DNA from 2 places in the Propionispora hippei DSM 15287 genome. Region 1 is predicted to be linked to the other one. Evidence: riboswitches for the same ligand, from Rfam matches in the RefSeq annotation. Region 1 holds a riboswitch; the other holds the start of a gene.
What was found. Region 1 has a riboswitch for FMN ahead of F3H20_RS12525 (ECF transporter S component). Riboswitches for the same ligand answer to the same signal wherever they lie in the genome.
Positions count from the first base shown of each region.

Region 2: linked by a shared signal. The riboswitch ahead of ribD (bifunctional diaminohydroxyphosphoribosylaminopyrimidine deaminase/5-amino-6-(5-phosphoribosylamino)uracil reductase RibD) and the one ahead of F3H20_RS12525 (ECF transporter S component) in region 1 are both predicted to bind FMN.

Region 1 covers NZ_FQZD01000022.1:5,195-16,459, reverse strand. The annotation lists gene F3H20_RS12575 (EamA family transporter) at 1-26, shown strand, start outside; gene F3H20_RS12570 (TetR-like C-terminal domain-containing protein) at 226-795, shown strand; gene F3H20_RS12565 (multidrug efflux MFS transporter) at 987-2,198, shown strand; gene F3H20_RS12560 (ABC transporter substrate-binding protein) at 2,421-3,371, shown strand; gene F3H20_RS12555 (ABC transporter ATP-binding protein) at 3,378-4,124, shown strand; gene F3H20_RS12550 (ABC transporter permease) at 4,121-4,867, shown strand; gene F3H20_RS12545 (PadR family transcriptional regulator) at 5,095-5,445, shown strand; gene F3H20_RS12540 (HlyD family secretion protein) at 5,462-6,484, shown strand; gene F3H20_RS12535 (DHA2 family efflux MFS transporter permease subunit) at 6,506-8,068, shown strand; gene F3H20_RS19955 (hypothetical protein) at 8,142-8,384, shown strand; FMN riboswitch at 8,423-8,602, shown strand; gene F3H20_RS12525 (ECF transporter S component) at 8,668-9,249, shown strand; gene F3H20_RS12520 (bifunctional homocysteine S-methyltransferase/methylenetetrahydrofolate reductase) at 9,287-11,080, shown strand; gene F3H20_RS19950 (hypothetical protein) at 11,217-11,265, shown strand, end outside.
Region 2 covers NZ_FQZD01000004.1:263,821-283,325, forward strand. The annotation lists gene rsmB (16S rRNA (cytosine(967)-C(5))-methyltransferase RsmB) at 1-502, shown strand, start outside; gene rlmN (23S rRNA (adenine(2503)-C(2))-methyltransferase RlmN) at 512-1,555, shown strand; gene F3H20_RS01355 (FhaA domain-containing protein) at 1,815-2,576, shown strand; gene F3H20_RS01360 (FHA domain-containing protein) at 2,578-3,015, shown strand; gene F3H20_RS01365 (Stp1/IreP family PP2C-type Ser/Thr phosphatase) at 3,012-3,746, shown strand; gene F3H20_RS01370 (FtsW/RodA/SpoVE family cell cycle protein) at 3,746-5,008, shown strand; gene F3H20_RS01375 (peptidoglycan D,D-transpeptidase FtsI family protein) at 5,005-6,432, shown strand; gene pknB (Stk1 family PASTA domain-containing Ser/Thr kinase) at 6,446-8,320, shown strand; gene rsgA (ribosome small subunit-dependent GTPase A) at 8,320-9,213, shown strand; FMN riboswitch at 9,295-9,426, shown strand; gene ribD (bifunctional diaminohydroxyphosphoribosylaminopyrimidine deaminase/5-amino-6-(5-phosphoribosylamino)uracil reductase RibD) at 9,515-10,666, shown strand; gene F3H20_RS01395 (riboflavin synthase) at 10,617-11,273, shown strand; gene F3H20_RS01400 (bifunctional 3,4-dihydroxy-2-butanone-4-phosphate synthase/GTP cyclohydrolase II) at 11,295-12,503, shown strand; gene ribH (6,7-dimethyl-8-ribityllumazine synthase) at 12,507-12,968, shown strand; gene yfcE (phosphodiesterase) at 13,002-13,577, shown strand; gene hslO (Hsp33 family molecular chaperone HslO) at 13,577-14,431, shown strand; gene rpmB (50S ribosomal protein L28) at 14,526-14,717, opposite strand; gene F3H20_RS01425 (DUF1858 domain-containing protein) at 14,906-15,103, shown strand; gene recG (ATP-dependent DNA helicase RecG) at 15,144-17,195, shown strand; gene F3H20_RS01435 (HipA family kinase) at 17,358-18,143, opposite strand; gene F3H20_RS01440 (hypothetical protein) at 18,231-18,833, opposite strand; gene F3H20_RS01445 (2-hydroxymuconate tautomerase) at 19,075-19,353, shown strand; gene F3H20_RS01450 (hypothetical protein) at 19,422-19,505, shown strand, end outside.

The DNA of each region.
Region 1 (11,265 bases):
GGAGCAGTAGTTCATTAGTCTCTTGAGCGGCGAAGCTACCGGTTGTTTTTTCGTTGCCTGAGGAGCGAGGCAGCTTTTTTGGCTGAGAATAGGCGATAAGGCTTTTCAAAGCAGGCTTTCGCCGCTTGACAACTAACGGTGTTAGTATTAGTATAAATATGGTTAGTTAAGTTGCTGATCAGTCCGGTCAGCGATAAGGGAAGCAGGGATTATTTGAGGATACGGATGGGTCTAAATAACCGGATATTAATTGAAACGGCGGCGCAAATTGCCGACGAGCTCGGACTGGCGGCGGTGACGCTCACCGAAGTGTCCGACCGCCTGAGTGTTCGAAAGCCGTCACTATATAATCATGTTAAGGGGCTGCCTGATTTGCGTAAGGGTCTGGCGGTGTTTGGCAGCAGTCAGCTTAAAGCAAGGATTAGCGAAGCCGCTGTAGGAAAAGCCCGGCAGGACGCTATCCGGGCCATTGCTGCCGAATACCGTCTGTTTGCTCATGAACGGCCCGGACTGTATCAGGCAATTGTGGCCTGGTCGGACCGGGAAGACCCGGCCGTGAAAGCGGCAACGAAGGAGCTTATGGAAGTGCTTTATGCTGTGCTGCGCGGCTACCGGCTGCAGGACGAGGCGCTTGTCCATGCGGTACGCGGTTTGCGCAGCGTTATGCACGGATTTGTGGCGCTGGAGGCGTCCGGCTGGTTTGCTCAACCGGTGGAACGGGACATAAGCTACCGGCAACTGCTGGACACCTTTATTCGTGGCCTGGAAGGGCTGGCTGGGGAGGAGCAAAGTTAAGATGCCTGAGGCATTAGTAGCTTACCAGCCTTAATCCAGTGGATACTGGCGGTCTAGGTTCTATAACGTTTGGTTATTGTCAGTATGCATACTTCGGGTATGCCTTTTTCCTTTGCCCTGGGTTGCGAAAAATAGCCTCGCCGTTTTAGGACTGACAAAGTATCAGGCAGGCGCTAAAGTGGGGATTTTTTATGGAAATGTGGAAAAGAAATTTGTTTATTTGCTGGCTGGGCGCGTTTGCGACGGCTTCAGCCTTAAGTCAGGTGGCACCGATCCTGCCTTTATATATTGATCATTTAGGAGTGCACGCCACGGCGGATATTGAGCTGTGGTCAGGGATCGCCTTTGGCTGTACGACACTGGCCCTGGGCCTGGTTTCGCCGCTCTGGGGCAAACTGGCCGACCAGTATGGCCGCAAGCCCATGCTGCTTAGGGCAAGTCTGGGAATGGCCATTATTGTCAGTTGTATGGGTTTTGTGCAAAACGTTTACGAACTGGTAGGCCTGCGGCTGCTGCTGGGGACGATTGCCGGTTTTAATTCGGGTGCCATTACGCTGATTGCCACCCAAACGCCGAAGGAACGGGCCGGCTGGGCGCTGGGGACGCTTTCTACCGGTGTGGTGGGCGGCACGCTGTTAGGGCCTTTGTTGGGAGGCTACCTGGCAGAAGCAACGGGCTTCCGGAACATGTTTTTTGTGATGGGAGCCTTACTGCTGCTGGCTTTCGTACTGACCTTGTTTTTTGTGAAAGAAAAGGTTGTGACCAATAAAAAGGCAGTGCTCAGTTTCCAGGAAGTTTGGCAAAAACTGCCTGATCAGCGGCTCTTGCTGTCCATGTTCTTTACCACCTTCGTGCTGCAGGTGGCGCTATTTTCTATTGAGCCGATTATCACTGTGTATATTGATGAGCTGTCGCCTGGCAATGATCACCTGGCGCTCATTGCCGGACTGGTCTTTGCAGCGTCGGGAATGGCCAGTATACTGGCGGCTTCGTCACTGGGTAAGCTTTCCGACCGGATTGGCGCCCATAAAGTTATTTTAGTGGCGTTAATTGCAGCGGGTTGTTTGTTTGTGCCTCAGGCACTGGTCAAAAATGAATGGCAGCTTATGCTGCTGCGTTTTTTGCTGGGGATTGCCACGGCCGCGTTGATGCCGTCGATTAACACGCTCTTAAAGCAGAATATTCCTGATGAAATTGCCGGGCGGGTATTTGGCTACAATCAGGCGGCCCAGTTTTTCGGAACCTTTACCGGCGCGCTGGCCGGGGGACAGATCGCCGCCCATTTCGGAATTTACTATGTGTTTTATTTGACCAGCGCCTTATTGCTAATGAATGCCGTTTGGGTGTACCACAATGTGTTCAAACCAGTTTCGGAAGAACTGTCGGCGGTACCTGATCACTAAAAAATATGTATTGACTGAGAGAAGCACTGTGAGCCGGTCGCGCCGCCGGTTCACAGTGCTTTCTTTGTTTTAGCGGCAGGATTCTGCCTTTGGCCACAGAACTTGTAAACATAAACAAAAGGCCGTTGGCTTAGAATAAGGTCAGAGATATATTTCTGACCTTATTCGTTGCGGTAAAATACGGCCGGAACGGTGTATCCGGCTGGGAAATGAGGTTGAACGATGAGAAAATTGATTGTTGTTATGCTAAGTATTATGCTTATGCTGGCGCTGGCAGGCTGCGGAGCGGGACCAGGCGGCGCTGCCGCCGGGGAGCAGGCGGGTCAGACGCTTACGGTAGGACTTATGCCGGATGTGGATTCCATCCCCTTTATCATTGCGCAGGAAAAGGGGTTTTTTAAGGAAGAAGGCGTGAATGTCACGCTCAAGTCGTTTAAAAGCGCTGTCGACCGGGACAGCGCCTTGCAGAGCGGCAACCTGGACGGGGCGATTTCCGACGTGCTGGCGGAGGCATTTGCCAAGGACGGCGGTTTTGACACGGTGATTACTTCGGCCACGACAGGCAATTACAAGCTGGTGGCCGGCAAAGGCGAAGCCGTGGCGACCCTGCAGGACCTAAGGGGAAAAGATGTGGCGATTTCCAAAAACACCATTATCGAGTATGTGACCGATACGATCGGCACCAAGGGCGGACTGGCCGCCGATGATATGAACAAAGTCATTGTGCCGCAAATTCCGGCACGGCTGGAAATGCTGCAAAATGGCAAAATCGCCGCCGCCACCCTGCCCGATCCGCTGGCAACTCTGGCCGTGAAAAGCGGGGCCAGGCTGGTAAGCAGCTCGGAACAACTGGGCATTAATCCGGGCGTTATGCTATTTACCAACAAAGCGACAGAAACAAAAGCAAAGGAGATTGCCGCCATGTACCGGGCTTACAACAAGGCGATTGATTATCTGGCAAAAGAGCCCAGAGACAGCTATATTGACCTGGTGATTGAGAAAGCCGGCTTCCCGGCGGCGGTGAAAGATTCGCTGGAACTGCCGCAGTATAAAAAAGCCGCCGCTCCCGCTCCCGCCGATGTGGAGGCGGTCATTGCCTGGCTGCAGCAAAAACAACTGATTCAAAAGGGCTACTCCTATAAGGAACTGGTTAACGACCGGTTTGTCAGGTAACAGGTCATGCTTCGGATCAAAGAACTGACTGTCGGCTATACCTCACAGGAGGAAAACTATACGGCGCTGGCCGGAATCAATCTGGAGCTTGCTCCCGGTGAAACCTGTGCGATCATCGGCCCTTCCGGCTGTGGCAAGTCTACGCTCCTCAAAGTACTGGCCGGCATTATTACCGATTTTACCGGACAGGTAGAAATGAACGGCCAGCCGCTGCGTCCGGCTGAGCAGCAAATCGGGTTTATTCCGCAAAATTACGGCCTGCTGCCTTGGAAAAATGTCTATGAGAATATTTGTCTTGGGACGAAAATAAAAAAGCAGGCCCGGTCTGGTCAGGCCATCCAGGAGGTTATCGGACAATTGGGGCTTGGCGGACTGGAAAAACGCTATCCCGGCGAGCTAAGCGGCGGGCAGCAGCAGCGGGTATCGCTGGCCCGCAGCTTTTTGTTGCAGCCCGACTTATTGCTGATGGATGAACCCTTTTCCGCACTGGATGCGATGACCAGGGAGGAAATCCAGCACGTATTTCTTCATGTCTGGAAGACACACGCCGTGTCGACCTTTCTGGTCACCCATCATGTGGAGGAGGCCGTCTATTTGGGCAAAAAGATTGTCATTTTATCCGGCTGTCCCGGCCAGGTCAGTCAGGTGCTGGATAATCCCCTGTTCGGGCAGGAGGCAGTCCGCGAGCAGGCTGAATTTTTCCGGATGTGCCTGACTTTACGCAAACTGATAAAAGAGGACTGGTCGCTATGAAGAGCAAAAGAGCAGGCTTAGGATATCTGTACGGGGTAGTGCTCTTTCTGATTATCTGGCAGGCTGTCGCCGCTTTGGTCAACCTGCCGATCATTCCTTATCCAGCGCTGGTGGCGGTCACGCTGATTAAAATTTTTGCGGCAAAAATTGCCGCCCACGGTTTTTACAGTCTGTGGCGCATTCTGGCGGGCGTTCTGCTGGCGGTGGCAGCCGGCATGCCTTTAGGGTTATGTATGGGCTATTTTTCCCGTTGGGACAGAACCTTATCGCCTCTGGTCTATCTAACCTATCCCATCCCGAAAATCGCCTTGCTGCCTGTTCTGATGCTGCTGTTTGGCCTGGGCGAGGCCTCCAAGATTTTAATGATCTTTTTAATCATTGTCTTCCAGGTGGTGGTGGCCGTGCGGGACGGTGTAAAAAGCATTCCCAGGGAGACCTACTATCCGCTCTATTCGCTGGGCGCCGGTTTTGGTGCGGTAGTGCGGGACATTTTAGTTCCGGCGTCGCTGCCGCAGTTTTTCACCTCGCTGCGGGTGGCCATGGCGACAGCCGTTTCGGTGCTTTTTTTCACCGAAACCTTTGGTACCCAATACGGCATGGGGTATTTTATTATGGACGCCTGGATGCGGGTGAATTATCTGGAAATGTACGCCGGCATTGTGGTGCTTAGCCTGATCGGGCTGTTTTTGTTTGCCTCGATTGACTACCTGGAACGCCGGTTATGCTATTGGCAATATAAATAGGCAGCGATGCTTTGGCGGATTGGCAGCGACGGTACTGAAGACGAGTACCGTTTTTTTTTGCGGATCAGAATGGAAAGGGAGAGAGGTCCGCTTTAATAGCGGATAATTGCAAAAAAACAGGCTAATTTCTGGAATTATCGCAACGTAGCGGGATTGCTTATTAATAAAAATCATATTAAGATTAATAATGTTCTGATTACTAATGTTAAAATTGGGCGGTGATAGAAGTGGTGCAAAAAAGTGAGCAGAAAACCTGGACCAAGATTATTATGGCGTTGTATTTGCTTACCTTCTTAGCCAAGGGACCGGCTTATGGCAACAAAATGGCGGAGGAAATCAAACGGCGAACCCAGGGGGCGATTACACCAAATCCCAATGCGCTCTATCCATTGCTGCGGGTCATGGAAGAGCGGGGTTATGTGGTAGGGCACTGGGAAGATAACGATAAGCGCAGCAAACGTATTTATTCGATTACCGAGCATGGGCATGCCTATATTCCCGAGCTGGTGAAAAAGGTGACTGCACGATTGAACGAAGTAGAACGGAACATACAAATTATTCGAAGTGATTTACTGTAATTAGGGAGAGTGGACAATGGGTCAGGCAACAAATAGACTAAGTAAAAGAACGATGGGAATGATCGTGGGGCTGATTGTTTTAATTGCTGTCAGCGGCGGCGTATGGTGGTGGATTCGCAGCAGCCGGATTGTCTCGACAGATGATGCCCGGGTGAAAGGGACAATTGTCAATATCAGTGCCAAAGTGACCGGCCGGGTGGAAAAACTGCTGGTGCAGGAGGGGGATGCCGTAACAGCCGGCCAGGTGGTTGCCACCATTGAACAACGGGAGTTCCAGGCGCAACTGGAGCAGGCCCAGGCTGCTCTGGCGGCAGCGCAGGCCAAACTGGCACTGGCCGAAGCCGGTAACCGGCCGCAGGAAATCGCCGAAGCAGGCGCTTCGGTAACACAGGCACAGGCGACGTTGGAAAATGCCCGGAAGGAATATGAACGGGTGGAAGCGCTCTATCGTCAGGGCGGTATCTCGGCCCAGCAACGGGATGCGGCAAAAACAGCCTGGGAAGTAGCCAAGGCCCAATGTGAGGCGGCACAGAACTCTTACAGTGTGACTAATGAGGGCTCCCGGCCGGAAGATATAAAAATGCTGCAGGCCCAGGTACAGCAAGCCCAGGCGGCAGTAAAAAGCGCCCAGGTGCAATTGGATGACACGGTCATTAAAGCACCGGTCAGCGGCACACTGGCCTTAAAGTCGGTGGAAGACGGTGAAGTGGTGTCCGCCGGTCAGCCGCTGGTAAGCATCGCCAATCTGTCGGATGTCTGGATTGCCGCAAATATTGAGGAAACCTACATCGGCAAGGTCAAAGCCGGCCAGGAGGTCAGCTTTACGATAGACGCCTATCCGGGCAAAACCTTTACCGGCAAGGTAAAGGAAGTAGGACCGGCGGCCGGGTCGCAGTTTGCCCTGCTGCCTAACGAGAATACCTCGGGAAACTTTACGAAAGTAACACAGCGGCTGCCGATAAAAATCCAGGCCGAAAATGCGGCGGACGGGGAATTAAAACCGGGCATGTCGGCGATCATTGAGATTCATGTGCGCTGACCGGGAGAAGGTAAAACAGTTATGATGAAAAAATATTCCGTCTTATTTGCCGTATGCCTGGGAACAGTGCTCAGCGCGTATGTCAGTAGCTGTGTCAATATTGCCCTGCCGAATATGATGCAGGAACTGAACTTTAATATGGACTCTATTGTGTGGGTTTCGTTGAGCTATCTCTTGCCCTACGGCTCCACCCTGCCGCTGACGGGAAAACTGGGGGACCAGTTTGGCACAAAGGAAACCTACATTGCGGGAATGACGATTTTTACAGTAGCGTCGCTGCTGTGCGGCGTTGCCTCCAATTCCACCTTTATGATTATCGTGCGGGTCATTCAGGGGGTGGGCGCCGGCATGCTGCTGCCCAACGCAATGGCTATTGTGGCGGCTACCTTTGAACCCTATGAGCGGGGGCAGGCGCTGGGTATCTGGAGCGCCATGGCGGCGGCGGGCAGCGCAATGGGACCAACCATCGGCGGCTATTTGATCGAGCATTTTAGCTGGCGGTCCATCTTTTTCTCGGTGGTTCCCCTGTGTATTCTCTGTATTATGCTGGCTTTTATCATCATTCCAAAATTCGAGCGCAATCAAAAGACGGGGGCCGATTACCTCGGCGCAGGCTTTTTGATTCTCAGCATCAGTTCGCTGCTGATTGCGCTTAATCAGGGACAGAAGGAAGGCTGGGATTCTTTATATATTGTTTCGCTGTTCTATACGGCTGGTGCCGCCATGGTACTGTTCATCATGGTCGAGCTGTATGTAAAGCAGCCGATGATTGAGCTGTCACTGTTTAAGAACAAAGATTTTGCCATTGCCAATATCATTGGCTTTCTGTCCTTTGTCGCCATGTATGGCGCCATGTTTTTGCTGCCGTTCTTTTTAAAGACCATCTTAAATTACAGTTCCATGACGGCAGGCATTATGCTGCTGCCCATGACGGCCACCATGGTGGTGTTCGCCCCGGTCGGCGGCCGGCTGGCCGACCGTTTCGGGTCACGGCTGCCTACCGCTTGCGGTATTTTGCTCATCTCGCTGGCCATTTATCTGTTGAGCCAGATCAATCCTGATTTTTCATCCCGGAATTTTTTCATCCGTCTGGTTATGCTGGGAATCGGTCTGGGCTTTACCATGTCGCCGTTAAGCAACTGTGCCATTGCGTCGTTGCCCAAGGACAAGATCGGGGTCGGGTCGGGCGTATTTAATCTGGCCAAAATTATCGGCGGCAGTATTGGTGTTGTCTTTGTCGAAACCCTGCTGACCAACCGGGAAATCCACCATTCCCAGGTATTGAACGCCTACCTGAATCCGGCGGTCCGGTCGTCGCAGCAACTGTATGAGCTGCTGCGGACGTTATGGGGCGATAAGGGTATGGATAACCAACTGCTGTCCGAGGCCTTGCACGGCTGGAGCACCGGACGGGGATTCCTGCCGGAACAGTACGCTCAATTCAAGCTGTTACTGGGGCAAATGCTGCAGCAACATGCCAGTGTATTGTCCTTTGAGGATGTGTTTTTTGCCCTGTCCCTTCTTTGTTTGTGCGGGGCGTTCTTTTCTTTCTTTATTACAGGCCGCCGGGCTGAAGCTGATTAGTTTTGTAGCCGCTGGTAAAAACAGGGCATATACTGGCAGTGAACCGCTGCCTTTAACAGCGGTTGAAGCACGGATGGAGGATGTGATGGTTGTGGCTCTGGCCAACGATATTAACGACGTGCTAAGAGTGTTTGTTTTTAGTAATTTGAGCAGTATTGTCAATAATGAGCCGATAGTGGTGCCTGCCGGCCTCGACATTATCCTGCGAATCCCTGTTGTCAATAATTTAGGGGCCCTGGGACTGCCGCCGGATATTGCGCAAATCACTGAAAACTACTTTGTTGCCGGCGCCGGCAACGGGATAACGACTACTTGAGTATTGGTGGCAAATCTGATATGATAAAAAAAATAAAACGATATCTTCGGGGCAGGGTGAAATTCCCAACCGGTGGTAAGCAGTTTTTTTCGCTGCAAGCCCACGAGCCGTAATACTACTTTCCCATAAAGCGTGATGGTTTTCATGGGAGAGTAATATAAGGCAGACTTGGTGTGATTCCAAGGCCGACAGTACAGTCTGGATGAAAGAAGATAAAAGAGGATCTTTTCAGCCCGGAGATTTTCCGGGCTTTTGCTTTTCCCGGAGAGAGGGAGGACTTGTCATGTATAAGACCCAGTATCTGGCAAAGATTGGTCTATTGGCAGCGGTGGCCACTTTGCTGATGTTTTTTGAGGTGCCTGTTCCGATGTTGCCGGCCTTTTTGAAACTGGATATCAGCGAATTGCCGGCGGTCATTGCTGTTTTTTCTCTGGGACCGGTGGCCGGTGTGCTGGTCGATTTGATCAAAAATATGCTCCACATTGCAGGAACCCAGACGGCCGGTATCGGCGAACTGGCCAACTTTCTGGTGGGCGTAGCCTTTTTAGTCCCGGCCGGACTGGTTTATCGCCGGCATAGCTGCTACCAGGGAGCCCTGCTGGCGCTGGCGGCCGGTTCGGTAACCATGGTGGCGGCGGCTTCGTTACTTAACTATTTTGTCTTGATCCCGTTGTATGAGGCGGTGCTGCATTTTCCACTGGAACAAGTCATCGCCATGGGGTCGGCGGCCAATCCGCATATTGTTGATTTAAAAACCTTTGTTACCCTGGCGATTGCGCCGTTTAACGCCATTAAGGGCCTTGTGATTGCCGTATTTACCCTGCTGCTTTACCGTAAGGTATTGCCGCTGCTGCATGAAGGCTAGCCACAGGCTGTTGACTTAGAATAAGGGGTTGTATCATTTGTTTAAGGCATATTTACAGAAACACAGCGTCCTGGTCGACGGGGCAATGGGAACCTACTATGCGGCTCTAACCGGCCGTGATACCGTCTTCGCCGAACTGGCCAATCTGACCGAACCGGCTCAGATTCAAGCTATCCATTGCCAGTATATCGAGGCCGGCGCCAGGCTGATCCGGACCAATACGTTTTCCGCCAATTCTTTTTCGCTGCAATTGCCTCAGGAAGAAGTGAAAGAAATCATCAAGGCCGGGTATCATATTGCCCGGCAGGCAGCCGCCGGGAAGAACGTCTGGGTGGCTGCCGACATCGGTCCGGTCCCCGAAATTGTTTCCGGCACGGCCGAGGGGGATCGCAGCCGGATTTTAGCGGAATATCTGTTCCTGGCCGATACCTTTTTAGCGGAAGGTGCTGACCTGTTTGTCTTTGAGACCTTTAGCAGCACCGACTATCTGGCTGAGGTGGCCGCTTATATCAAGCGGCAGCGGCCGGAAGCCTTTATCTGGACCCAGTTTGCCACTACGCCGGACGGTTTTACCCGCCGGGGCATCAGTAACGAACGGATTGTCCGGGAGGTTAAACAGATTGCCGCTATTGACGCCTACGGGTTTAACTGCGGCGTTGGGCCGACGCATTTATATAATGCGCTGAAGAACCTGACCGGACGCGATCGCGGCGATATTGTCTCAGTCCTGCCTAATGCCGGCTATCCGGAGATTGTCAATGAACGTACGGTGTATGCCCAGAATCCCGATTACTTTGCCGAAGTCATGGAACAAATCAGTGCTTTGGGCGTACGGATTTTAGGCGGCTGCTGCGGTACAACGCCGGAACATATTAGAAAGACGGCTCAGCGGCTGAATCAGTCGGCCGTTTCGCCGGTGGAAGACAGGCCGGTGTCGGTGCGGGAGGTGCTCCCGGTCAAGGCTGCGCCTAACCGGTTGCGTGACAAACTGTCGCGTGGCGAATTCGTAGTTGCCGTGGAGTTGGACCCGCCCTTTGACACCTCAGTTGATAAAATTTTGCATAACGCCCACCTTTGCCGTGAAGCCGGAGTTGATCTAATCACGGTGGCCGATTCCCCCATGGCTAAAGCCAGGGTGGATTCGGTGATGCTGGCCGCCAAAATCCAGCGGGAGGCGGGCATTGCTACGATGCCCCATATCTGCTGCCGGGATAAGAATGTCAATGCTCTAAAATCCAGTCTGCTGGCCGGACATATTGAAAACCTGCGCAATGTTCTGGCGGTTACGGGCGATGCGATTGCCAGTGCCGACAAAAACGAAATAAAAAGTGTGTTCAACCGGACATCCCTTAGCTTTATGGAACTAATCGCTGAAATGAACCGTGAGCTGTTTAAGGAGGATCCCTTTTATGTTGGCGGAGCGCTCAATCTGAATGTAGCCAATAAGCGGGTTGAACTTGGCAGGATGGCCAAAAAGGCCGAACGGGGCGCTGCCTTTTTTTTGACGCAGCCAATTTTCGCCGATGAAGTCATTGCCTTTTTGCCGGAGGTTAAGCGGGCCGGCGCTACGAAAATCCTGGGAGGCATTATGCCGCTGGTCAGCTACCGGAATGCCATGTTTTTAAATAACGAGATTCCGGGTATTTCCATACCGGAAGAGCATATCCGGCGGTTTACCCCGGCCATGGACCGCGCCCAGGCTGAAACGGCCGGTATTCAACTGGCGATGGAGCTTGCCCGGAAAATTAAGCCTTTCGTCGACGGCTTCTACTTTATCACCCCTTTTAACCGGGTAGATATGGTACTTAACATATTACGACAGGTAATGTGAGGAATTTATTGTTTTTCTTACTACATACCGTTTACATTTAGCGGAAAACGCAATATAATTTATAATCATAAAACGATATAGTAGAAGAAATATTAGCCATTATTGAGAGATGATAGCGATATTTGGGGTGTTAGGTGTGACTAAAAAAGAAAATAAGGAAAGCAAGCTAACTTATAAAATTAAGA
Region 2 (19,505 bases), on a different contig from region 1:
GGGACGTATTGTGGCGGTGGATGTGCATGAGCACAAGCTGGTTTTGGTGGAAGAAAATGCAGCGCGGCTGGGTATTGGCATGATAGAAACCAGAGTGTTGGATGCCACGAAGATCGGAGACTTGTATGCCGGGCAGGCCGACCGTGTATTGGTGGATGCTCCCTGCTCCGGTCTGGGGGTTTTGCGCCGCAAGCCTGATGCCAGATGGCGAAAAAGCCCGGTCATGTTCAGAGAACTGCCTGAACTGCAATTGCAAATATTGCATAGTGCCGCTTGCTGTGTAAGGGCAGGCGGGATATTGGTTTACAGTACCTGCACTACCGAGCCGGAAGAAAATACGCAAGTCGTTGACGCTTTTTTGCGGAGCCATCCTGAATTTGTACTGGAAAAAACGGGAGACTATTTACCACAGCCCCGCAGCGATCAGCAAACTGTTCAGTTATGGCCCCAGCGGGATCAGGTAGATGGATTTTTTATTGCACGAATGAAGAGAGTAAGGTAGGTGGTAGCAGTGAAAGTGGCCTTACTGGGGTTGTTTGTTCAGGAAATTTCTGCTGTCATTAAACCTTATGGCTTGCCGGCCTATCGTGCCTCGCAGCTTGTCAACTGGATATACAAGCAGTATGTAACCGATTTTTCCGCCATGATCAACCTGCCTAAGTCTATGCGAACCTTGCTGGCGGAGCACTTTACCGTAAAGGAATATGAGTTGCAGGCGGTCTGGCAGTCGGAAGATGGAAGGACAAGCAAATATTTGCTCCGTTTTCCCGATCAGTCTGCTGTGGAAACAGTACTTATGCGTCAGCCCTATGGCAATAGCGTGTGTGTGTCTACCCAGGTTGGCTGTGCCATGGGCTGTGTTTTTTGTGCTTCTACCTTGCAGGGGATGACCAGAAACTTAACTTGCGGCGAAATTATGGCGCAGGTTTTGCATATTGAGTCTCTTCTTGCGCAGGAGGGACAGAAAGTAGACAGCATTGTTATTATGGGAATGGGTGAGCCGTTGGCTAATTACGAAAATGTGGTCAAGTTTATTCGTTTGTGTCATGAGGAGTATGGGTTGCATTTGAGTTATCGCAGCATCACGCTTTCCACTTCGGGCCTGGTGCCGGAAATAGATCGGTTGGCGCAAGAAGGGTTGCCAATTACTCTGTCGATCTCGTTACATGCTGCGAATGATGAAAGCCGATCGGCACTTATGCCTGTAAATAAACGATATCCTATCGCTGGCCTGTTAGCTGCGGGAGACCGTTATGCTGCACAGACAGGAAGACGGGTCACCTATGAGTATACTTTGATTGCGGAGCGTAATGACCGTGTTAGTGATGCTGAGGAATTGGCAAAGCTGCTCCGGGGACGGTTGGCCAATGTTAATTTAATTCCAGTCAATCCGGTAACGGAAAGAGGGCTCTTGCGGCCAGGAGCGGAGGCAATCAAGAGGTTTGAACAAACGCTGCTTGCCCGCAACATCAATGTTACCGTTCGCCGGGAAATGGGAGCGGATATTCAGGCGGCTTGCGGACAGCTTAGGAAAGAGCATTTGGAGAATCACTGATTTATTCATATCGCTTGTCCCTGACGAATCTTTTTCTGCCTGGCTGCGTCAGCAAAGCTTAAAATAGTCATTGTCCTCTAGATTTTACTTTCTTGCCTGGCGGGAAATCTCCCGCCAGACTGACCGTTGATTACATTAGCGATTCATTAGAAAAACAGGCTAAAGGCGGTTAACGCCTTTTTTTGCGTGATAATGCTTATTTTTGACTATACTGGAAATATAGCGTATAATACAGCTATAAGAATTTGGAGTGTATAATATGGGAATAAGATTTGTCCGCAGTCTGGAAGATTTATTTGAAAAATGTATAGAAGGCTTTTTGAATAAGAAAATCGCAGGAGAACTGCAGCCTGTAGAAATTGCCAAACAACTGTTCAGGGCCATGGAAGATGCTCGCTCTATTAGCGTAGACCATATTTATGTTCCCAATGGCTATGTAGTTTATGTAAGTAAACAAGACTGTGACCGAATGTTGCCGTATCAGGAGACTATTTGCGCTGAACTGGCAAACTATCTGAATGAACAGGCGTCACGAAGGGGATTTACGCTGGTGGGAAATCCTCTTATTAGTATGGAACCGGATGAGACGTTGTCTCAGGGGAATATTCGGGTTACAGCTAAATACACTGAACCGTTGATGGAAATGCCGGCAGGTGGCAGTGAGGAAAGCGAACTGTCTGATACGCGTGTATTTACTAAGTTAAATCCCGCTGCCAACAAGCAGGAAGGCAGGCTAGCCGTATTGCAGGTGGTGGAAGGCGTTGATGAAGGCAAGAGTCTTGAAATCGGCAAGCGGAGAATCAATCTTGGCCGGCGTGAGGGTAATGAGTTGACTTTAACGGATATGAATACGTCACGGTTGCACTCTTATATTATCTATGAAGATAACAGTCATATCCTGCATGATGCGAATAGCTTGAATGGATTATATGTGAATGGCCAGCGGGTCAGCCGCAAAGTTTTGCGCTCCGGAGACGAAATAAAACTGGGAAATACGGTCATTGTATATGAGGTGAAGTAGCTTGCCGGAAAAACTTGTTTTAGTGAATGCGGTTAGTATAGCTCTACAATACAGTCTCTTGGTGTTTATATACCTTTTTTTATATTTTGCAATAAAATATATGTATACCGACCTTACGGGAAAAGCTTTTTTTACAAACGACAAAAAGGCCCGGCTTATCCTTCTTGACAACGGTGGATTGCATTTTCCTCGTTCGGAGTTTTACTTGCAGGAAACCTTTACGATTGGGCGGAATGAGCATAGCAATATTGTTATCAAAGATACGGTTGTATCTCATGACCATGCGTGTATTGCCGTACAGAAGGACGATTATTGGTTAGCTGATTTGAACAGTACCAATGGCACATTTTTAAATGACCGTCCTGTTAAGGGAGAAATCTCGCTAAAAGACGGCGACATAGTAAGGATTGGGACAGTGAGTTTTAAGTTTGAGAGGTGATCGGTTTGTTAGCCAGTGTGAAGTCAGATATCGGCCGGATGAGAGAAATCAATGAAGATAGCTATGCCTTTCACCCTCCCTATTTATTTGCTGTGGCAGACGGTATGGGTGGACATGCGGCAGGTGAAGTTGCCAGCGGGCTGGCTATTAGGGCTTTGCTGGAAAAAGTGGAGGCAGGATATGGGAAAATTCCTTTGCAAAATTTGATGGAAGACGCCATTTCCCATGCCAATGAACTAATTTACCAGGTTTCTCTAAGTAAACCGGAATATCTGGGAATGGGGACTACGCTGACGGCAGTCTATGTGGAGGCAGATACCGTTTACTGGAGTCATGTCGGCGACAGCCGGTTATACTTGTTTCAAAAAGACAATATGCTGCAAATTACCAGTGATCACTCGCTGGTTTGGGAGTTGTTTCTCAATGGCAATATAACCAGAGACGAAATGCAGACCCATCCCCAGCGTAATATGCTTACCAGGGCGGTTGGCACTAGTTCTGACATTAAAATTGACAGCGGTGTGTTTCAATGGAAACCGGGGGATCATTTATTGCTCTGTACCGATGGCTTGACTAATATGCTTAGTGAGCAGGACATTCTTCAGATTTTAGCTGTAAATAGTGTTGCCGTTGAAGGCCAAAAGGTTGTGGATAACCTGATCGATAAGGCCAATGAGGCAGGCGGCATGGATAATATAACGGCCATTTGGCTGCAATATGGTGATGTATAATGACAAGAACTGGGAAAACGGATTATCTCTTGCTACTGCTGGCCAGTGCCGTATTGATCAACGGTATCGTTGTTGTCGGCCTGGTTCAAAAGCATATTGATTATCCGGTGTTGGGCGCGGTGGCTGCTGTAGTCATGGCCTGGTTCGGGGTAAGCATTTATTTGTCCAAAACCAGTTATCATGGAGACCCGCTATTTTTTCCGTTGACTGCCGTCTTATCGGCGATTGGTTTAATTATGGTTTTTCGCTTGACACCGGATTTGTTTTTTTTACAAGTACTTTGGATGTTGCTTGGTATAGCAGCTTTTGGTCTGACCGTTCATTTTTCGAAAAATCTCGAAGCATTGACAAAATATAAATATATCTGCGGCTTTATTGGTATTAGTTTATTACTGGCAGCAATTGTGTTAGGTGTGGACATTGGCGGACACCGCAGCTGGGTAATTTTAGGGCCCATCCGTTTTCAGCCCTCGGAATTTGCCAAACTGTTCATTGTCATCTTCCTGGCGGCCTATTTGAATGAACGGCGTGAGGTACTTGCTTATGCCAGTAAACGGGTGGGACCTTTTATACTGCCCCATCCCCGGTTTGTTGCCCCCTTGCTGGTTGTCTGGGGAATAACCATGCTGGTGCTTGTTTTACAGCGGGATATGGGATCGGCGCTTTTATATTTCAGCATAACCATTTTGATGAGTTATATGGCCAGTGGACGGTTGAGTTATATTCTGATTGGGGCCGTTCTGTTTTTAGGCGGATCGGTTTTATGTTATATGCTCTATCCTCATATCCAAACCAGAGTGGATATTTGGCTTAATCCCTGGGCCGATCCAAATGGCAGAGCCTATCAAATCGTGCAGTCCTTATTCGCCTTTGGTTCAGGCGGCATGCTGGGCAGTGGCTTGGGCTACGGATTTCCCAATATGATTCCGGAAGTGCATACCGATTTTGTCTTTGCGGCCATAGGGGAGGAGCTTGGTTTTTTAGGGGCGGGAGCAGTGCTGCTAATCTACATTCTTTTAGTTTATCGCGCCTTTCGGACTTCCTGGCTGCAGGAAGACTCTTTTTGTGCTTTGCTCGCCGGCGGTCTGTCCACTAGTATGGGTTTACAGATATTCTTAATTATTGCCGGGGTTACCAAGTTTTTTCCGCTTACAGGAATTACTTTGCCAATGATCAGCTATGGTGGAAGCTCTGTGTTGTCCGGCTTCATCTTATTAGGAATTTTATTTGGTATATCTGAAATGAGGCCTAAGAACATATGAATTTCAACCGCTTCGATGGATTTGAAAATTCGCTGCGCCGCCAAATTCGTAAGGTTGCCGTTTGTATTCTGGCCCTTTTATGCGTCCTGTTTATTCATGTTTCCTATCTGCAAACCTATGAGAGCCGTTCGCTTGCCGAACATCCGCTGAATAAGCGGCTCACTGAAGCCAACAAGCGGGTATTAACCGGGCAAATCCTGGATAGAAATAACAATAAACTTGCCTATAGTGAAAGGTCAGAGACAGGTCAGCAGCGCAAATATCCCTTTGGGCCGGTAACGGCGCATATCGTCGGGTATAATAGTGATAAATATGGAAAATCAGGGTTGGAAGCTTCCTATGCCGCTTTCTTGACAGGCCTCAATACACCTTTAGCTCAGTGGGGCGCTATTGCCCAACTGTTTATGCCGGAGCAGGGTGATAATGTAAAGTTAACGCTGGATGTAAACCTGCAAAAGACAGCTTATTCAGCGTTAGGCAGTCACCGGGGAGCCGTTGTCGTTTTAAATCCCCGCACCGGAGAGATTCTGGCGATGGTAAGTAAGCCGGCTTTTGATCCTAATTCGGTAGAGGCTGAATGGGACAATATATCACACTCCAAGGACAGTTTGCTTTTGAATCGAGCTACCCAGGGCTTGTATCCGCCAGGTTCAACCATAAAAGTGATGATCGCGGAAGCGGCTTTGCGGGAAAAAATAGTTGATTTGGCTTGGACTTTCAACTGTGACGGGGCCTTAAAAATCGGGCCTGATTACGTGCTTAATGAACATGATTCACAAAAACATGGAAAAATTAACTTGCAGCAGGGTCTGGCTGTTTCCTGCAATACTATGTTTGGCAGTCTTACCTTGAAACTGGGAAGTAAAAGACTGGAAGAAACGTTTGAACGGTATGGCTTCCTAAAACCCCTTGGGCAAGATTTGCAGGAAACGCCAAGTCACTTGCCGGAGTTTTCAAAACTGAGTGATGGTGATCTGGCCCAAACCGGGATCGGTCAGGGCAGCTTATTGGTTACGCCGCTGCGTATGGCGTTACTAGCCAGTAGTTTTGCGAATCAGGGAAAGTTGATGAAACCCTTTCTTGTCAGTCAAATACTTTCTGCCGACGGCAGTGTGAGAAAGACGTACTCGCCGGAAGCTTGGTTGACACCGGCTGCTCCTGAGGTGGCTGATGAAATAAAAAATATGATGGTAACTGTAGTAAATGAAGGTACTGGCGGTGCTGCCGGTTTAGGCGGTATCCAAGTGGCAGGAAAAACCGGAACGGCAGAGAATCCTCATGGAGAATCGCATGCCTGGTTTATCGGGTTCGCACCGGCCGATAATCCGGAAGTTGCTATTGCTGTTATTGTGGAAAACGCGGGGGCCGGCGGTCAGATAGCCGCTCCCATTGCCCGGAAAATATTAGCGCAGGCATTACGATAAGGGGGTGAAGTTCATGCTCAATAAAACATTAGACAACAGGTATACTATATTGGAACATATCGGCGGCGGTGGAATGGCAGATGTCTATCGGGCTCATGACCAGCTGTTGGATCGGTCGGTTGCCGTCAAGGTACTGCGCTCGCAATTTACCCATGATGATGAATTTGTAACCAGATTTCGCCGCGAGGCCCAGGCAGCCGCGAGGCTATCACATCCTAATATCGTAAATATTTATGATGTTGGACAGGATGAAGGCATTTATTACATAATTATGGAATACATATCGGGAGAGACACTGAAGGATCGTATTGTCCGCAGCAATGCTTTACCGGTGGAAAATGCAATCCGCATTGCCATAGAAATTGCTGAAGCTTTGGAGCATGCACATCAGAATAATTTGGTCCATTGTGATATTAAACCTCATAATATACTAATTACTCGTACAGGACGGGTGAAGGTTACGGACTTCGGGATTGCCAGGGCGGTTACTTCGGCCACGATGAATCATACCGGAACCATTTTGGGATCGGTCCATTATTTTTCACCGGAACAGGCTAAAGGCGAAATGGTAAGTAACAAGTCGGATATTTATTCCTTGGGTGTTGTTTTATATGAAATGTTGACTGGTGTTGTACCGTTTAATGGTGAGACGCCCATTAGCATTGCCCTGCAGCACTTGCAGCAAGAGCCCCGGCCGCCGCGGGAAATTAATCCTCAGATCCCGCCTTTGGTTGAGGCTACCGTCCTAAAGGCTATGGCCAAGGAGGTAACGGCCAGGTTTGATGATATCGGGCAAATGATTGCCGATCTTAAGCTTTCCCAGAATTACTTGCATGATGATCACACCCGCAGGCTATCGCACAGCGATTTTCCCACTCAGGTATTGCCTAAAATCACGGAGACCAATGCGGCTTCGACCCGTATGGTAAAGAATGAAACTAAACGGGCTGATAACCAGAAAAAATCCAAGCTTTGGTGGATTCTGCTGTTAGTATTACTGTTTTTTGGTGTGGCTTTGGGTTCTTTTCTAATCTTCGGTAAGTTCTGGAGCAATAATGATGTGGTGGTCAACGATGTGGTAGGGAAGCAGGTCGAAATAGCGAAGACAGTATTAAGTAACCAAAACTTACGGGTCTCCATTTCTGAGGCCTATAACGATACTGTCCCCGCCGGGTATGTTGTATCCCAGTATCCGGAAGCGGGAGCGACCGTCAAGGAACAGCGTACGATCACGCTGGTGGTTAGCAAAGGCGGTGAAATCACCGTAGTGCCCGATTTGCGAGGTTTAACGCGCAGGGATGCGGAGCTGCAACTGAAGAATGCGGGACTTACTCTGGGGAGGGTGGATGAACAGTTTTCCGCTGATGTGGCTGCCGATACGGTTATCAGCCAAAATCCCCGTCCGCCGGCTCATGTAAATAAAAGTACACCCATTGATCTGGTAGTTAGCAAAGGCCCGACTCCCCGCAAAATTGTACTGCCTGATTTTCAGGGGACGCCTTTAACTACCGTGAGCACCCAATTGGAAAGCCTGAAACTGAAGCAGGGCAAGGTGACGGAAGAGGCCAGCGATAAGTATCCTCCTGGTACGATTATTGGTCAGAATCCGCCTGCCGCAGCGGAGGTGACGGAGGGCACTTCTATTGATTTTACTGTGGCAAGAAGTGCGCCCAGTGCCATTAAGCGGGCTATCGTACAGATTACCGTGCCTGACGGGGCGTCACGCCAGGTCGTTCAAATTGTAGTTACAGACACCAATGGCCGGAGAGTGGTTTACGAAAGCTCGCACAAGCCTGGTGATAAAATTGAAAAGCAAATTGAAGGCGTAGGGCAAGTTCGCATGCAGGTGTATCTGAACGGAACACTGACCCAGGAGCAGACATTGTGATGCAGGAAAATGAGCTAACACAAGGCATTGTGGTAAAGACCTATAATAGCTTTTACTATGTACAAACCAATTCGAGCCAAATTACCTGCACCTTGCGGGGCAGAATGAAGCAGGAACGTTTTTCCCTGCTGGTGGGGGATCTCGTGCAGTACACGCCCAGCGGACCGGACAAGGGAGTTATTGAGCAGATTTTACCTAGGCGTACCAAATTGGAACGGCCGATGGTCGCCAATGTTGATCAAGTCATTGTCACATTTGCTGCTGCCACACCCGACATTCATGTGGGGCTGGTTGATCGTTTTCTAGTGCTTGCCGCTTTGTCCGGCTTAAAAGCATACCTATGCATAAATAAGATTGAGCTGTTGCCGGCAGACCGATTGCAGGATATTATTAACCTGTACCGAGCGATCGGCTATCCGGTGCTTGCTCTCTCCGCCAAAGAGGGCACCGGTGTAGTGGAATTAAAACAGATTCTGTACGGAAAAATTTCCGCTTTTGCCGGTCCGTCTGGTGTGGGGAAATCAACTCTTTTAAACGCTATAGAACCGGGGTTTCAACTGACTACCGGTGAATTAAGTGAGAAGATCGGGCGGGGCAAACATACGACGCGGTTTGCCCAGTTATTGCCGTTAGCGGGGGGAGAAGGGTTTGTCGTCGACACTCCTGGCTTTAGCTTTACGGAGTTTTCCGGCATTAAAGAGGCGCAACTGGCAGACTGCTTTCCGGAAATGGAACCATACTCGGCACATTGCCGGTTTTCTTCCTGCCTTCACGTCAAGGAGCCGCAGTGCGCGGTAAAGGAAGCCGTCGCTGACGGGCACATCGCTCAGAGCCGCTATGCTTCTTACTTGGAGATTATCGGTGAGCTTCGGGAACAACGGAGTAAGTTTTAGGGCGTGTCTTGTAAATTTTTTAAAATTCAGTTTGACTAATCGCCGATATTTTATTATCATATACCTATACATAAGAATAGAATTAGCCTTTGGGGCAAGGTGAAAAAGAGTACATCTTTTAATTCCTTACCGGCGGTAAAGCCCGCGAACCTTTGTGGTTGATCTGGTGAAATTCCAGGGCCGACAGTATAGTCTGGATGGGAAAAGGCTACAACGGGCCATTAGTTTAATAGGCTTGGTATGTTATTTCCCTGAAACCCCTACGGTTTTTAGGGGATTTTTTATTTTACAGGAGGCTGGCATGGATGAATTATATATGAAACAGGCACTGGCGTTGGCAGCGCAAGGGCTGGGACGTACATCACCAAATCCTGTTGTTGGGGCGGTTATTGTTGCTGACGGCAATATCGTCGGCCAAGGTTGGCATCAGGCTGCTGGCACACCCCATGCTGAAGTACATGCGCTCGCCCAGGCCGGGGGACTGGCACGGAATGCAACGCTGTATGTAACATTAGAACCTTGCTGCCATCATGGGCGCACAGGCCCCTGCACAGATGCCATAATTGCAGCCGGTGTGAAAAGGGTCGTTGTGGCAATGACTGATCCTAATCCGCTTGTCAGAGGAAAAGGCATTCAGAAACTCAGGCAGCATGGTCTTGAGGTGCTGGAGGGAGTTTGTGCCGCTGAAGCGGCACAACTGAACGAAGTATTTATCAAATGGATTGCCACGGGGCTGCCGTTTGGTGTATTAAAGACGGCAATGACACTGGACGGTAAAATTGCGACCTATACAGGTCAGTCCAAATGGATTACCAGTGAGCGTTCAAGGGAGTATGTCCATGGCTTGCGTAATATGTACGATGCTATTTTGGCGGGAATTGGAACCGTCCTTGCCGATGATCCGTCGTTAACGACGCGCTTGCCAGGCGGCGGGAAAAATCCCATCCGCGTGATTGTGGACAGTAAGGGCCGGATTCCGTTAGAAGCAAAACTGCTTTGTGACCATGAGGCGCCTGTCATTATAGCTGTCGGACCGGAGGCTCCGGCGGAAAAGCTGGCAGCTTTGCAAGCGAAGGGGGCAGAGGTCCTTAAACTGCCGTTGGTTACCGGGCATGGCGTTTCGTTACGACATTTGTTTGTCGAGCTTGGTCAGCGCAAGATAACCAGTATTCTTGTGGAAGGCGGGGCCGAGGTGAATGCTTCGGTACTGATGGAGAATGTGATAGATAAAGTCCACTGGTTTATCGCACCTAAGATACTTGGCGGAAAAACGGCGCCGGGACCTGTTGGGGGATTGGGAGTGAGCGATATCGCACAGGCTACCGTACTTGAAGACATGCATGTGGGAAATATTGGAGAAGATATATTGATGACTGCTTATTTGCAGCGAAGGGAGGGCCGTGATGTTTACAGGACTTGTGGAAGAATTGGGAACAGTGAGGGCCATAGCTAGAGGCCAGAAATCAGTTCGCTTGACGATTAATGCCAATACTGTGCTGGACCATACAAAATTAGGTGACAGCATTGCCGTTAATGGCACTTGCCTTACCGTAGTAGAACTGTCGAACGGTTGTTTTGCCGCTGATGTAATGCCGGAAACTGTTGACAGAACTGTATTGGCTAATTTAAGACCTGGTGACTATGTTAACTTGGAAAGAACACTCCGGGTTGGCGACCGCTTAGGAGGGCATATTGTAGCAGGCCATATTGACGGAGTAGGATACATTGTCGTCAAGGAGAAAAATGATATTGCCATTCTAATCAAGATTAAAGCAGATGCTGAAATTATGCGGTATATTATAAAAAAAGGTTCTATTGCCATTGATGGCATTAGTCTTACCGTGGTCGACTGCGGCGATCAGTGGTTTACGGTGTCATTAATTCCTCATACGGCTGCCCTGACAACGTTGGGACATAAGAAGAAGGGCGATCCGGTTAATTTGGAAGTTGATATGATCGGAAAGTATGTGGAAAAGCTCTTGGGGTTGCCGCAAAATCAGAGCGAAACCGGTAAGCCTGTCGGTATTACCATGGAATATCTAAAGGATCATGGATTCTAGAAAACGAAGGAGAGGTTTGCGATGAAATTTAATACGATTGAAGAAGCTATTGAGGATATAAGAAATGGCAAGATCATCGTCGTGGTTGATGATGAGGACAGGGAAAATGAAGGGGACCTATTAATGGCTGCGGAAAAAGCCACCCCGGAAGCAATCAATTTTATGGCTACCTATGGTCGTGGCTTAATATGCATGCCGGTGGTGGGCGAACGGTTGGATGAACTGGGAATTGGAGCCATGGTGCAGGTGAACACGGATACGATGAGCACGGCATTTACCGTGTCTATTGACGCTGCCAGTGTAACGACAGGAATCTCGGCCTACGAACGTTCGGAAACCATTCAAAAGGTACTGGACCCTAAGGCCAAGGCAGAAGACTTCCGGCGTCCAGGGCACATCTTCCCGCTGCGTTATCGGGAAGGCGGCGTACTGCGGCGGGCCGGGCATACCGAGGCCACGGTGGATATGGCCAAATTGGCCGGATTATATCCGGCGGGAGTTATCTGCGAAATTATGAATGATAATGGGAAAATGGCCCGGGTGCCGGAACTGATGGAATTTGTGAAAAAACATCAACTGAAAATCATTACGATCGCCGATTTGATAAAGTATAGAAAAAAGCATGAGAAATTTGTGGAACGAATTTCTGAGACCAAATTGCCTACTAAATATGGCGAGTTTCATTTAATCGCTTACGAAAGTTCTCTGGATAGACAATGCCATCTTGCCCTTGTCAAAGGAGACATTACCAATAAGGAGAATGTTATGGTGCGGGTTCACTCCGAATGCCTTACCGGCGATGTACTGGGCTCTCTGCGCTGCGATTGCGGGGACCAGTTGGCGACAGCCTTAAAGCGTATCGAAGCAGAAGGTGAGGGAGTTTTGCTGTACATGCGGCAAGAGGGCCGGGGCATTGGATTGGCGAATAAAATCAAAGCCTATGCTTTGCAGGATCAGGGGAAGGATACGGTGGAGGCCAATGAGATTTTAGGATTCCCGGCTGATTTGCGCGATTATGGTATTGGTGCGCAAATCCTGGCAGATCTTAACCTGACCAGTATTCGACTGCTGACCAATAATCCCCGCAAGCGGGTCGGGCTGGAAGGTTATGGACTAACCATTACCGAACGCATCCCGCTGGAAATAAAACCAAACCGTTTTAATCAACGGTATTTGTCGGTCAAGAAAGCAAAATTGGGTCACATGCTTAAACAAAATATGGAGGGATAATCAATGAAAACATATGAAGGACAGTTAGTTGCGACAGGGTTGCGTTTTGGTATTATTGTAGGAAGATTTAACGAGTTTATTACCAATAAGTTGTTGGGCGGTGCGCTGGACGGGCTGAAACGCCATGGTGCCAGTGAAGAGGATATCACGGTTGTTTGGGTTCCTGGCGCCTTTGAGATTCCTTTGACAGCCCAGAAGATGGCCGGCAGCGGTAAATATGATGCGGTGATTTGTTTGGGAACTGTCATTCGTGGTGGTACAACACACTATGATTATGTATGTGCTGAGGTATCCAAAGGTGTGGCTCATGTAGGTATGGCTACCGGTGTTCCCACTATTTTCGGTGTCCTGACTACGGAAAATATCGAACAAGCGATTGAACGGGCCGGAACAAAGGCTGGAAACAAAGGTTTTGATGCAGCACTTTCGGCGATTGAAATGGCTAATCTGCTAAAAAGTATGTAAAATATTTCCAGGGAAATAATGGAGGCAATTAAAATGAGGATCAGTATAGTAAGTGACACGCACGGCTATTTTGGTGCTTGGGATAAACTATACCGCGAATATTTACAGGCTTCCGATTTAATTCTTCACGCCGGTGATGTATTGTATCATGGGCCGCGCAATCCAATTGTTGCCGGCTATAATCCGCAAAAATTGGCGGAAGCCCTGAATCAGTGCTCCGTTCCGGTTATTATAGCGCAGGGTAATTGTGATTCCGAAGTAGACAGTATGGTCCTTGCCATGCCTATACAATCACCCTATAGCTATGTGGTCATAAATGGTATGCGTATAGTAGTGAATCACGGACATACTTTTAAAGATGAAGAAGCTCTGTTTGAAGCTGCTAAACATTTTAAAGCTCATGTGATCATTACCGGCCATACCCATGTTGCCCGGCTGAATAAAAGGGATGGTATCATTCATCTAAATCCGGGATCACCGGTCAGGGAGTTATCCAAGCGTGAAGACGGGCGTGCTACCCTGGCTACCTTGTATAACGGGAAACTAACCATAACAGATGTAGATTCGGGGTCAGTAATACAGGAGGAGCTTATTACAGGAGGAATGTAATGCGAGATCATATCATGAAAGCTACGGTGCCGGGAGTGCGTATTGTCGCGGCAGTGACTACGCAGTTAGTTGAAGAAGCCCGCCGCCGGCATGATTGCTTTCCCGTCGTAGCGGCAGCCTTGGGCAGGACGATGACGGCGGCCTTGCTTTTGGCGGCAAATTTGAAAACAGAAGAAAGTCTCACTGTACGCATTGCCGGAGATGGACCTATTGGTGATATCGTTGCTGATGCTACGGCCCATGGAACCGTGAGGGGCTATGCGAAAAATCCCCATGTCGATATACCTTTAAGGGGAAAAAAATTGGATGTCGGTGCGGCTGTAGGTCAAGGGAATGTTTATGTAACACGTTTTACCGGATTAAAACAACCCTTTACCGGGAATGTCCCTTTGGTAAGTGGTGAAATCGCGGAGGATATCACCAGTTATTTAGCTGTCTCGGAGCAGACGCCTTCCAGTGTAGCGCTTGGTGTGCTAGTGCGTCCCGACATGACTGTTGCGGCAGCCGGTGGATTTATCGTGCAGGCTTTGCCGGGGCATGAGGAGAAAAGTTTGCAAATAATTGAAGCCAATTTGGCGCACCTTGCGCCCGTTTCGCAAATGGTTGACGAAGGAAAAGACGCGGCCGGCATCATCCGAACGGTACTGCAGGGTCTTCCCATTACCTGGTATGACCAGGCAGGACTAGTGTTTCAATGCCTTTGTTCACGGGAGAAGGTACATAATGTTTTAATAAGTTTGGGAAAAGCGGAACTGGAAGATATGATCGCTGAAGGACAGGCCGAAGTTTGCTGTCATTTTTGTGCGGAAAAATATCAATTTAACCGTCAGGAACTGGAAGCATTATTAAAATAGGCAGATATAAAATAAGGCTATAGCCAATACTGGCTATAGCCTTATTTTCGGAAAAAAATAAAGAGCTAACAGATGTTAACCCTTTATGCACTACTTATATAGCACGTTGGATTTTGCCAGAACGCAGGCAGCGAGTGCAGGTATTGACTCGTTTTACTTGGCCGCTAACAACAGCTTTGACACGTTGAATATTGGGCTTCCAGCTACGTTTTGTTTTTAAATGGGAGTGGCTGACATTGAATCCGCTTTGCTCACCCTTACCACAGACTTCACAAACATTTGCCATCTATATACACCTCCTCTAATGAAGACACGCTTATAAACCAAACATAGATATTTTAACATAAGAGAATAACTTTGCGCAAGGGATTGTTCTTAAAATTATGGAATAACTTTGAAACTTTATATGGACAGCAGGATTTTAAATAATCTTTAGGGAAAATCTATGTAAATAGGTGTTGGGAGGCGTGGCACATGATTACCGAGGATACTCCTATACTGGAAGCGCTCCAGTCGCACCCGCAGGCTCGAAAAATTTTTGCTTTACACGGAATGAGTTGTATTGGCTGCATGGGTTCTGCCAGGGAAACTATTGCCAGTGGAGCCAAAATGCACAATATTGATGTAAATGCATTGCTAAGGGAACTAAATCAAGCAAAAGAAAAAGAATAGGCAAAGTACCCTTAATACCTATTCTTTCCGGGGTGATACTTTGATAAAGACGTTGTCAACTGACATCAGATATATGAAGGGAGTGGGAAACGCCAAAGCCGCGCTGTTGGCTTCTTTGGGGATTTATACCGTGCGGGATTTAGTGGAGCATTTCCCGCGCCGCTATGAAGATCGCAGCCAAATAAAAAAGATCAGTCAACTGACTGACGGTAATGTGGAAAGCTGCCGGGGCACGGTACTTAAGGTTACGGCTAATAAGACCCGTCGGCTTACTCTGACAAAAATAATCATACAGGATGACAGCGGCAGGGCTGAACTGGTTTTTTTTAATCAACCCTATTTAAAGACAAAATATAAAGTCAATATGGAAGTCATGGCCTATGGCAAAGTTCAAACGAAATTTTTTCCGGTACAAATTGTGAATCCGGAAATAGAAATTCTGGATGAGACAGGAATGCCCTGTGCAGGGACTATATTGCCGGTTTATCCGGCCAATGAGGCTGTCAGCCAACGGTGGTTGAGAGGTTTAATTAGACAATCCCTTGATTTTGCCCTACAACAGCCATTGGAATCTCTGCCTGCAATGCTTCTGATGAATTTTAAGCTGATGGAACGTAAAGAAGCGTTGTTACAGGTTCATTTTCCCGACAACTGGGAGATATTGAAAAAAGCGAGGGAAAGACTGGCGTTTGAAGAATTGTATTTATTGCAATGTGGTTTGTTGTATACTAAAAATGCTGCGAAAAAGGATGTGCTGGGAATTAAGCATGCTTCTGACGGTAGCTTGGTGTCTCAGTTTGAACAGCAGCTTCCTTTCCAACTTACCGAGGGACAGCGGCAGGCATTAACTGAGATTAAGGCGGACATGGAGGCGCCGCTTCCCATGCAGCGGATGGTACAGGGTGATGTCGGCTCGGGTAAAACAGTTGTAGCTGCTATCGCGTTAGTAAAGACAGTGGAAAACGGTTATCAGGGAGCTATGATGGTTCCCACTGAAATATTGGCGGAACAGCATTATCAGACTCTGGCTGCCCAGCTTGAAAATCTGGGAATTAAAGTGGCTCTTTTAACAGGAAGTGTTACAAAGGGAAAGCGAAAAGAATTGCTGCAAGCGCTTCAGACCGGTTGTATCGACATCGTCATTGGCACTCACGCTTTGATCCAAGAAGATGTTTGCTTTCATAGGCTGGGATTGGTAATTACCGATGAACAGCATCGTTTCGGAGTCCGGCAGCGGGCAAAATTACAGGCTAAAGGCATGATGCCGGATGTGCTGGTTATGACGGCAACACCGATTCCGCGCACGATGGCCCTAACGGTGTATGGCGATTTGGATGTTTCCTCCATACGTCAGTTGCCGCCAGGGCGAAAACCGATAAAAACCTTTGTTCGCGGTTCGGACCGCAGGCATTTGGTTTATAAATTTATAACGGATGAAATAGCTAAGGGCCGTCAAGCCTATATTGTATGCCCTTTGGTAGATGAATCGGAAAAAATCCAGGCTCAATCAGCGACACAGCTTTATGAAGAGCTGCAGGAAACCTATTTTCGGAATCTAGACTGCGGTTTAGTACATGGCAAAATGAAGAACCTGGAAAAGGATGAAATGATGCGCCGGTTTTATGAGGGCGGTGTTAAGGTGCTTATTGCCACAACGGTCATTGAAGTCGGGGTCAATGTTCCTAACGCCACTATTATGGTCATTGAGGGGGCGGAGCGGTTCGGCCTGGCACAACTGCACCAACTGCGGGGACGGATTGGCCGGGGCGAGCATCAGTCCTATTGCATTTTATTGTCAGATAACCCCAATCCGGAATCACAGGAACGTCTGCAGGTCATGACGAGTACCACTGACGGATTTGCTTTAGCGGAACAGGATCTTTTGCTGCGCGGTCCCGGCCACTTTTTTGGCGAACAGCAGCATGGATTGCCGGACCTTAAGATAGCAGATATTGTCAATGATCTTGAATTGTTGCTTAAAGCTAGAAAGGCTGCCTATGAAACGGTTACGCAGCCCGGTGAATTTGAGAAAGTGCGTCCTTATATAGCGGAACGTTTTTGTCATCACTTTGATCAGATTTTCCAATGTTAAAAATTTATGACATACTGCCAGTCTGCAATGGGGATAAAAAAGGGCGGCCTACGCCGCCGATTATGGGAGAGGAGAAAATTTACATTACTATTGTTACCGGACATAGAAAATATATACAGCCTTTTGGTATAAATCATTAGGACATGCTTTCAGCAGTGGTTGTTAGATGATTCTATGGGGAGTCGCTGCAGTATACTGGCAAAGTGCATAATATAATCTATCGGCTATTCTTTGGCGCTCTTCAATGAAGGTTTCCAGTGTCTGCGCTTCTTCTGGATTAGTCCACCATTCAGAGGGAATTTTTTGGATAACCTTTCTGATTTGGGGCTTGCTGATTTTTTTAAAGGCCTCAACATAAGGTTTAAAATCTTGTGGCGTAAGATAGTTTTTCAATAACATCCGAAAAGCGCGACGGTAATAAATATAAATTTTATTTGCCAAAAAGGTTACCGATTCATTCGTCCATTTTCCTGAGCGGAATAGATGGGAATTATCGATAGCATAGGCTTTACAGTTAGCAGCTTGTGAAACAACCAGTAAATTTTTTCTGTTATTAGTACGGTCAGCGTTGTGAAAGAGATGATCAAAAAATATCACTCCTGCCAATTCATGAAGATTGGTAATCTGTGAAAAGGTATATTTATCAATATAGGTCGCATGGGATATATATTGTGAGGCAAAATGGATGCCTGCAGTAACACCTTCAGCTCGGAGCTGCGGATAGGATTCCAGGAAAGACTCATCAATGGTAAAACACTGGCTGGCAGGAAAACAGAGATTGAGTAAATTACCTAACTGACTTGCCAGTAGTTCACTGATTAATACTTTTGTTCCATAACGGTTGTTTTGGAGCTTGACAATATATATATTGCGGTCGTTGGCACAAAAAAAATGGGGGGATGTCGCTCCGACACCAACGCGTCCCAGATATTCCTTGGCAAACAACATACGTTAACCTCCTGGGAAGAATAGGGAAATAAAAACGACCCGGCTATATGATTAACCGAGTCGCTGGAGTACGGACTTTTAACTTTGTTAGCAACAGCAAACGGTTGATATAGATGTCAGCGATTCAAGATTTACTAGGACAGATCTTACGTCCCTGTTGCTGATGCATTGATCAGTACCAGGAACAAAAATACTGTTGACTGTTAAGAGTGCCAGACAATTGTCTGCTGCGCCGAGCGTTCCTTCAAATAAGAAACCGCCCAAAGTTGTAAGCACTACCGTATCGCCGACCATGCGCCTTAACTGACATACCAGATCATGTCCGTCCTGGCGTTGCTCTTCTCCATCACGCTGCCCTAAGCCGATTACGCCGTTAACGTTCAAGGCATTTCCGGAACCGGTGTTATTAAAGGGATCATTTACAATGCCGGAGCCTTTGGCGATAATTGACCATAGGTCAACTCGCAAGAAGGTCACTTCTCTGATTTCGCCACCCGGCGTAAGAATTTCAACTTCATTGGATTCTGCCGTTATTGCAGGGGTTAGAAAAGCTATCCGGCAATCCTCAATTGCCTGCAAATTTCCATAATAGGTAAACCCGTCAACTCCAAATAGCAATACATCTGTATTGATTTCACGCTCCAGATCTTTAATGAACTCTAGATTACGGATTTCATGTAAAAATCCCATAAACGTTTTCCTCCCTGTGTTAAGAATTATAAACTGACTTACTATACTTTATGAAAAATGGAAGGATAGTGTTCCTTTTTTGGCATATTTCCCTGGTTAAAGCATAACCTAACCGGCAGGGTTGTTAGGGTGAATGACGAATATATTTAGGGAGTCACTGATTTATTCGTATTGTGCGTTCTATCGGGTCTTTTTCCGCCTGGCGTCGTCAGCAAAGCTTCGCGAGAGCACTGCTATTCCTATGGATTTGCTTCCTTGCCAGACGGAAAAATCTTTAGCCAGCCCGACGGGATTATTGAATCAGCGATTCCCAAAGATAAGGAGGAGAGCTATTATGCCGATCGTTCAAATTGATATGTTGGAAGGCCGTTCTACCGAACAGAAAAGAGAACTTGCCAAAAAAATTACCGAGGTAATTGTTGAAACTGCCAAATGTCAGCCTGATGCAGTGACCATTGTAATCAGAGAGGCTGCTAAGCAGCATATCAGCAAAGCCGGCGTACTCATGCTGGATAAGTAGTAATAAGTAAAAAACAGCCCATCGCTTAGCGCGAATGGGCTGTTTTAGCAAGGAGGCATATTATATTTATGAAAAAGACCTTTGCCGGGGATTTAGAGCGAGCGATAACCGAAGAATTGGAACAACTGAAAAAACGTACACCGGAATTAACC